Regions from separate parts of the Kluyvera sp. CRP genome, predicted to be linked through region 2. Evidence: predicted binding sites of a transcription regulator. Region 2 holds the regulator's gene; the other holds the start of a gene.

Region 1 (4,393 bases), 2.5 Mb from region 2:
GCCGATAATAAACCCGGCATAGAAGTCGAAAGTGCCGTAGTTCATGGTGATCAACACCCCCGCCAGCCCCGCCATCGCCGCACCGATCACAAACACCAGCGAGATAATACGATCGGTATTGATCCCGAGAATCGAGGCCATTTTGCGATCCTGCTGCACCGCCCGGCACATCCGCCCGAGCCGGGTGTGACCAATAATCCACGTTAACAGCAGCATCCCGGCAAACGACGCCAGCAGGATAAAGATCTTGGTGTAGGTGATCTGTACAAAGCCTTCGCCGATATGCAGACGCAGCACGCCATCCAGCATTGTGGGAACCCCCTGCTGGCGCGGCCCCTGGCTGATTTGCGCGTAGTTTTGCAGAATTAATGACATGCCGATGGCGGAAATCAGCGGCGCCAGGCGGGTGGAATTGCGCAGCGGTTTGTAGGCAATACGCTCAATCGTCCAGCCGTACACGCCGGTAACCACGATGGTAAAGACCAGCGTGCCGAGGATCAGCAAGGGGAAAGAGTGCAGGCCAAAGAAGGACAGCAGCGCCAGACCGATGGCGCAGAGATAGGCTGAGATCATATACACTTCGCCGTGAGCGAAGTTAATCATGCCGATAATACCGTATACCATGGTGTAACCAATGGCGATCAGCCCGTAGACCGATCCTAGCGTCAAGCCATTGACTAACTGTTGCAGAAAGAATGTCTCCATCATCGCGCGCTCGTGTTATTGGCCATGTTATAGAGCGCCGGTATGCGAGCATACCGGCGCTGAGCGTGACTCCGTCCGGTTACTCAACTTCCTTATACTTGCCTTTATCATCCCACTGATAAACGACGTAGTCCGAGACTTTCAGGTCGCCCTTACTATCCCAGGCTTTCTTGCCCATGACGGTTTCGACCGGGTTGGCCTTCAGCCATTCGCTGGCTTTCGCCGAGTCGGGGCCTGCCGCCTTAAACGCCGCGGCGATGGCCTGAATAGAGGCATAGGAATAGAGGGTATAACCTTCAGGCTCAAACTTGTTGGCGCGGAATTTTTCGATCACCGCCTTGCCGTCCGGGATCAGACGCGGATCCTTGCCAAAGGTCATATAGATGCCGTTGGTGTACTGCGGACCACCGGCGGCGGTAACCATCTCTTCGTTGACGATACAGTCGCCGGAGAAGAATTTCGCCTGTACGCCCTGCTCCCGCATCTGACGCACCAGCGGCCCCGCTTCTGGGTGACAGCCGCCGAAAAAGACCACATCCGGCTTCTGGGCGCCAATTTTGGTCACCAACGCATTGAAATCTTTTTCACCGCGCGACAGGCCTTCATACATCACATCCTTCACGCCGCGCTTGGCCAGCGCCGCGCGGGTCGCATCCGCCAGGCCCTGTCCGTAGGTATCTTTATCGTGAATGATAACCACCCGTTTAGCCTTCAGCTTATCAATGATGAAGTTGCTGGCGACGTCGCCCTGCTGGTCATCGCGGCCACACATACGGAACATATCGTTCATTCCGCGCTCGGTGATCAGCGGGTTTGTTGAACCCGGGGTGATGGCCAGCACGCCCGCGTCGTTATAAACCTCGGAGGCAGGCATCGTCGAAGAGGAACAGAAATGGCCGACGACGGCCTGAACTTTGTCCTGATCGACCAGACGATTCGCCACCGCCACGGCCTGCTTCGGCTCGCAGGCATCATCGCCCTGCACCAGCTTAATTTTCTCGCCGTTAATCCCACCGGCGGCGTTAATATCCGCCGCGGCCTGGGTCGCGCCGTGCCAATATTGATCGCCATAGGTGGCGTTTGGCCCGGTAAATGGCCCGGCGACACCAATCACGATATCGGCCTGGGCGGAAAACGCCGTCACCAGACACCCTGCCAACACAATCGAAAGCGGACTTCTTATTAATTTCAGCGACATTATTATCTACCTTAGCAAAAGAGGTTTATGCATAACGGTGTGAAGCCGAACCACCGGCGCACGCGCCGGACATACGACATCCTGACAATATCCTGCTGATAACGGCGAGGTTTCCTTACGCTTTTCAGGTCAAATCATTAAGCAAAATGGTTGCCAACTTTTCGCAACCAGCGCAGGGATTTAGACAATGTTGAGTATAGAGCGCCGTTACAGGGCCTCTGCACCGGCGAAGTGAAATTACGGGAGGGATCACATCTGGTTAACAATAAAGTACATAAATATTGCAATAGTCACGCTTTGCGCATTTTTGTAGCAAGTTGTGCAAACTATGCTGCGCGGTGGTGCAAGCGATGGGCATAACAAAAAAACTCCCGCCGGGGAGCGACATATTGATTCACCGGATAACCGTTGTGAGGGTTATCGGGGGCATTCAGGCTGCGGAGCACTTTTTTGAACTATATTCAAATGATTGGTCAGCCTTAATCCGGCTTTACGCCAGAATGTATCTGGCATCAACATATCTATTTCTTCGAGGTGATATGAAATTCCCAGGCATCCCGGATAATGAGGAAGAACGATTAAGATCCCTTTATCTGGCAGACCTTCTTGATACCGGCTCCGAAGAACGATTCGATCGTTTAACCCGACTGGCAAAAAAAATCTTTCAGGTGCCCGTGGTACTGATAAGTCTGCTCGACCGTGAGCGTCAGTGGATGCTAGCGTGCGAAGGTTTGGGTACCCGCGAAACGCCTCGCAACATCTCTTTCTGTAGCCACGCCATTTTAGAGGATGGCCCCTTTATTGTTAACGACGCATCGCACGATGAACGTTTTCATGATAACCCGCTGGTGACCGGGGAACCTTACATCAGATTCTACGCGGGTTATCCCGTACATCTACCTGATGGCGCGGTTGCGGGTACGCTTTGTCTGATTCATTCCACGCCCCGCGGTTTCAGCGACGAGGATATTGCTTGCCTCAGAGATTTGGCTTTTATTGTCGAAGATGAATTTAAAATTATTGGTATCGCCATGACCGATAGCCTAACGGGCATACCGAATCGTCGTGGTTTCTACAGTAAAGGCGAAAAGCGATTCCATTCCCTGACTAAAACCAATGCAACATTCAGCCTTATCTTTTTTGATCTCGATAAGTTCAAACCTATCAACGATCTCTGGGGGCATGCAGAAGGTGATGAGGTATTAAAAGTATTTGCCGCGATGCTATATAAGCGCCTGGGCACCAGAGATATTGCAGGACGCCTCGGTGGCGATGAATTTGCCGTTCTCCTCGCCCACCACGCCGATGCGGATGCATTTTTACACGGTTTGCGCAGCGATGTGGATGAGTACAACGAAAACTCTGGCAAACCCTATAACATCAATTATTCCTATGGGATGTTACGTAATGACCCGGATCGTTACCCGTCGCTGCGGGAAATGCTTAAAGAAAGCGATGAGGTGATGTACTCAGCAAAACGCCGGAAGCACGCATAACCTTTCACATTGGCAGAGAATGAATACCAGGCATTGATAAAGGCTGTTTTGCAGGGCGGGGATTCTGACACGGAAAATGAGCATCGTAGAAGCCAGGGGGCATGAGCCCCCTTGATATTTATATCAGTTTTTTACCAGCATCGTTAACGACCTTCTCGCCATCTTCCTTGGTGAATGCGCCTTTTTGCCCGTCCGGGAGGATATCCAGCACCAATTCTGAAGGCCGGCACAGACGCGTTCCCAGCGGCGTCACCACAATGGGGCGATTAATCAGGATCGGATATTGCAGCATAAAATCGATTAGCCGATCGTCAGTAAATTTATCTTCCGCGAGCCCTAACGCTTCATAAGGCTCAACATTTGTCCGCAGCAGAGCCCGTACGGTAATACCCATGTCCCCAATCAGTTTTACCAGTTCATCGCGTGACGGTGGATGCTCAAGATAATAAATAATCGTAGGTTCGGTACCACTGTTGCGGATCATCTCAAGCGTATTACGCGATGTACCACAGGCTGGGTTGTGATAAATGGTGATGTTGCTCATTTTCAGTATCTCATGACAAAGTGAAAGAGAGACGTAGCGCCAGCGCAGCCAGCGTGACAAACAGGACAGGCAGGGTCATCGCAATTCCGGTGCGGAAATAATATCCCCAGCCAATCTTCATATTCTTTTGTGCAAGCACATGCAGCCACAGCAAAGTCGCTAGGCTACCAATTGGCGTAATTTTTGGGCCTAAATCGCAACCAATCACATTGGCGTAAATCATCGCTTCTCTGACGATGCCGGTCGCCGCACTACCATCAATGGATAATGCGCCAATCAACACCGTCGGCATATTGTTCATCACCGATGACAGAAACGCCGTCAGGAAACCGGTGCCGAACGTGGCAGTCCATAGACCGTTGTCAGCCAGCATATTGAGTACGGCAGACAGATACTCAGTGAGTCCGGCATTACGTAAGCCGTAGACGACCAGATACATACCCAACGAGA
Region 2 (4,393 bases):
CGTTGGCCTGATAAGCATCGCGCCATCAGGCACAGCACCGTGGTATTGCCGGATGGCGGCGTAAACATCTTATCCGGCCTACAGACTTTGCGTTTGTCGCCGGGCGCTGACTAGTCTTCGTCAAACCCGGCGTTAAACAGCGCAATCACCGCCGCCAGCGCCTCTTCTTCCTGCGGACCGGTGGCTTCCACTTCAATCTGACGGCCCTTGGCAGAGTCCAGCATCAGCAGTGCGATTACGCTATTAGCTTCGGCTTCGGTGCCTTCATCATTGCGCAGCAGCACTTCCGCATCGTAATGCTGCATCAGTTCAAACAGCTTCATCGCCGGGCGCGCATGCATGCCCAGTTTGTTGGTGATTTCCACGGTCTGCTTTACGGTCATGATTTGCGTTTTTCCAGCGTCCGATGACGAGATTGCACGTTCTTACCGCGCGAGCGGAAGTAGTCAGCCAGCTGTTCGGCAACATAGACCGAACGGTGCTTACCGCCGGTACAGCCAATCGCAACCGTCAGATAGCTACGGTTGTTGGTTTCCAGCATAGGTAACCATAGCTCAAGATAGCTGCGGGTCTGGTAAATAAAGTTGTGAACTTCTGTGTGCCTGTCGAGGAACGCGGCAACCGGTTTGTCGAGGCCGGTCATTGGGCGCAGTTTCGGATCCCAGTGCGGGTTTGGCAGGAAGCGCACGTCAAAGACGTAGTCGGCGTCGATAGGAATGCCGTGCTTGAAGCCGAAAGATTCGAACACCATCGTTAGCTCGCGCTCGCGTTTGCCCAGCAGACGGGTGCGCAGCATTTCTGCCAGCTCGTGAACAGACATCTCGGAGGTGTCGACAATCAGGTCGGCGCGAGAGCGCAGCGGCTCCAGCAGGTTGCTCTCTTCATCAATCGCGCTTTCCAGCGACAGATTCTTGCTGGAGAGCGGGTGCAGACGGCGAGTGTCGCTGTAGCGACGAATCAGCGTGTTGCGGTCGGCGTCGAGGAACAGCAGCTGCGGGGAAAAGTTCTCCGGCAGGTTTTCCATTGCCCGTTCGAAGATTTCCGGGGTTTCAGGCATGTTACGCACGTCGATGCTCACGGCCGCCGAGATTTCGCGGTCGGCCAGCGTCTTTGCCAGCTCTGGCAGCAACACTACCGGCAGGTTATCAACGCAGTAGAAGCCCATATCTTCCAGCGCCCTCAGGGCCACTGATTTTCCCGAGCCAGAGCGGCCGCTGACGATCATCAGTACCATGTACCGTTTCTCCTCAGTACGATGTGATGTCCATTACGCATCATCGTGGGTTTCCGTATCGGTGATGATTTGATACAGCTCTTCGTCGCTCTGCGCGGCGCGCAAGCGGCGGCAAATGGTTTTATCTGCCAGACGTTTTGCCACCAGGGAAAGCGTATGCAGATGGGTTTTAGTCTGGTCGGCCGGCACCAGCAACGCAAAGAGTAAATCGACTGGCTGGTTGTCGATAGCGTCGAAGGCGATTGGCGTTTCGAGTTGCACGAACACACCGACCGCACGCAGCGTATCTTCTTCGAGCTTGCCGTGAGGAATGGCGATGCCGTTGCCGATGCCGGTACTGCCCATTTTTTCACGGGTCAGAATGGCTTCGAACACCACCTGCGGCGGCAGGCTAAGCTGTTTCGCCGCCAGCTCGCTGATGATTTCCAGCGCACGTTTTTTACTCTGACAGTGCACAGCACTGCGGGTACATTCCTGGTTAAGGACATTGCTCAGTTGTAGAGCCGAATCGTTATTTGTCATAATTTCACCTAAGCATCGCCCGATATGCAGGCATATCGGGCGATCGCTCGGACAATCAATGTTGTTTTAGTTTATCTTTGTGCTTGGTTAACTGTCTCGCCAGTTTATCGATCAAACCGTCGATGGCGGCATACATATCCTGCCCTTCCGCGCTGGCATGAAGTTCGCCGCCGTTCACGTGCAATGTCGCATCCGAGATGTGCGTCAGTTTCTCCACCTTTAACACAATATGGACCTGATTGATCCTCTCGAAATACTGCTCCAGCTTGCTGAATTTCGTGGTCACGAATTCGCGCATCGGCTCGGTGATCTCGACGTTGTGTCCAGTGATGTTGAGCTGCATAGTGTCTTCCTTATCAGTTGTGTCAGACCAGCTGTTTACGCTGGTTAGACGGCGGAATGGATAAAGACTCTCGGTACTTTGCAACGGTGCGCCTTGCCACCATGATACCCTGTTCAGAGAGCATGGTGGTCAGCTTACTGTCGCTCAGTGGTTTCGCGGGATTCTCCGCGGCAATCAATTTCTTAACCAGCGCCCGAATGGCCGTGGACGAGGCTTCGCCGCCGCCCTCGGTGCTGACGTGGCTGGAGAAGAAATATTTAAGCTCGAAAATGCCCCGTGGGCTATGCAAATACTTCTGCGTGGTAACACGCGAAATGGTGGACTCGTGCATCTCGACGGTCTGGGCGATGTCAGCCAGCACCATCGGTTTCATGTACTCTTCGCCAAGGTCGAAAAAGGCCTGCTGTTGCTCGACGATGCAGCGGCTGACGCGCAGCAGCGTATCGTTGCGGCTCTCAAGACTCTTGATCAGCCATTTGGCTTCCTGCAGGTTGCTGCGGATAAACTGGCTGTCGGCGTCGTTGCGGGCGTTGTTGCACATGCCCGCGTAATGCTGGTTAATCTGCAGACGCGGAATGCTGTCGGCGTTCAGCTCGACCACCCAGCGATCGTTGACCTTGCGCACCAGTACGTCCGGAATCACATACTCCGGTTCACCGGTCTGGATCGATTGGCCCGGGCGCGGATCCAGCGACTGGATCAGATCGACCGCTTCTTTCAGTACGTCTTCTTTCAGGCGGGTGACCCGCATCAGCGAGCGGAAATCGTGGTTAGCGAGCAGATCGAGATGATCGCTGATAATCAGGCGCGCTTCATCCAGACGCGGCGTGTCTGCTGAAAATTGTGACAGCTGGATCAGCAGACAATCGCGGAGATCTTTGGCGGCTACGCCGACCGGATCGAAACGCTGGATGCGTTTAAGTACCGCCTCCACTTCGTCCAGGCCAATTTCGTCGTCGCCGATGCTTTCGCGGATATCTTCGACGGTGACGGTGAGGTAGCCGGTGTCATCCACCGCGTCGACGATCGACGTGGCGATCGCCCGGTCGGTATCGGTAAACGGCGTTAACTCTACCTGCCACATCAGGTAATCCTGAAGTGACTGGGTGGTTTCACCCTGATAAACCGGCAGTTCGTCGTCCTGATAGTCCGCCCCGGTACCGGAAGGAGTTCCGGCGGTGTAGATTTCGTCCCAGCTGGCGTCAAGTGGCAGCTCTTCGGGCATGTCCGGCTTTTCCAGCGCGTCTACGCTGTCCAGCGTTTCGTTATCGACGGTTTCCTGAGTCTCTACTTCATCGTGAAGATCGGTTTGCTCGAGCAGGGGATTGCTCTCCAGCGCCTGCTGGAGTTCCTGCTGAAGTTCCAGCGTAGACAATTGCAACAGACGAATGGCCTGCTGTAACTGGGGCGTCATGGCAAGCTGTTGGCTGAGCCTTAATTGCAAACCTTGCTTCATGTTCAGAACGAATATCTCCCGCTAACGTCGATAACCACTACCCTATCAGAGTCTGAAGTCTTCCCCAAGATACACGCGTTTAACATGTTCGTCTTCCAGGATCTCCTGCGGTGTCCCGTGGGCGATCAGATGCCCCTGGCTGACGATGTAAGCGCGTTCGCACACTGCCAGCGTTTCACGGACGTTATGGTCGGTAATCAGTACCCCAAGGCCGCTGTCGCGCAGGTGTTCGATGATGCGTTTGATGTCGATAACGGAGATCGGGTCAACGCCGGCAAACGGTTCATCCAGCAGGATAAACTTCGGGTTTGCCGCCAGCGCGCGGGCGATTTCAACGCGGCGGCGTTCACCACCGGAAAGCGCCTGGCCCAGACTGTCGCGCAGATGTTCGATGTGGAACTCTTCCATCAGCTCTTTGGCGCGGTCTTCTCGCTGCTCATTACTGAGATCGTCGCGGATCTGCAGCACCGCCATCAGGTTATCGTAGACGCTCAGACGACGGAAAATCGACGCTTCCTGCGGCAGATAGCCGATACCGCGGCGGGCACGAGCGTGCAGTGGCAGCAGGCTGATGTCTTCGTCATCAATGATGATATTGCCCGCATCGCGCGGCACGATGCCGACCACCATGTAGAAGGTGGTGGTTTTACCCGCGCCGTTCGGCCCAAGCAGGCCCACAATCTCACCGGAGTTGACGGTCAGACTGACATCTTCCACGACGCGGCGGCCTTTGTAGGCCTTCGCCAGATTTTTTGCAGTTAATGTCGCCATAACGAATTAGTTACTCTTCTTCTGTGCCGGAGCCTGGTCCTTGGATTTGTCCTGTAGCTGGGACGGA

What was found. The regulator sigma-54, encoded in region 2, starts transcription at its own class of promoters, with help from an activator protein. The targets are predictions, from matches to a motif close to GTTGGCACANNTTTCGCTNT.
Region 1: the regulator sigma-54 is predicted to act here: its motif matches at 2,042-2,061, upstream of K7B04_RS20070 (branched-chain amino acid ABC transporter substrate-binding protein).

The regions. Positions count from the first base shown of each region.
Region 1 covers NZ_CP082841.1:4,231,057-4,235,449, forward strand. Annotated here, with positions in the region: gene K7B04_RS20065 (branched-chain amino acid ABC transporter permease LivH) at 1-705, opposite strand, end outside; gene K7B04_RS20070 (branched-chain amino acid ABC transporter substrate-binding protein) at 785-1,903, opposite strand; gene K7B04_RS20075 (sensor domain-containing diguanylate cyclase) at 2,443-3,399, shown strand; gene arsC (glutaredoxin-dependent arsenate reductase) at 3,518-3,943, opposite strand; gene K7B04_RS20085 (arsenic transporter) at 3,954-4,393, opposite strand, start outside.
Region 2 covers NZ_CP082841.1:1,682,704-1,687,096, forward strand. Annotated here, with positions in the region: gene npr (PTS phosphocarrier protein NPr) at 111-383, opposite strand; gene rapZ (RNase adapter RapZ) at 380-1,234, opposite strand; gene ptsN (PTS IIA-like nitrogen regulatory protein PtsN) at 1,268-1,756, opposite strand; gene hpf (ribosome hibernation promoting factor) at 1,812-2,099, opposite strand; gene rpoN (RNA polymerase factor sigma-54) at 2,122-3,555, opposite strand; gene lptB (LPS export ABC transporter ATP-binding protein) at 3,601-4,326, opposite strand; gene lptA (lipopolysaccharide ABC transporter substrate-binding protein LptA) at 4,333-4,393, opposite strand, start outside.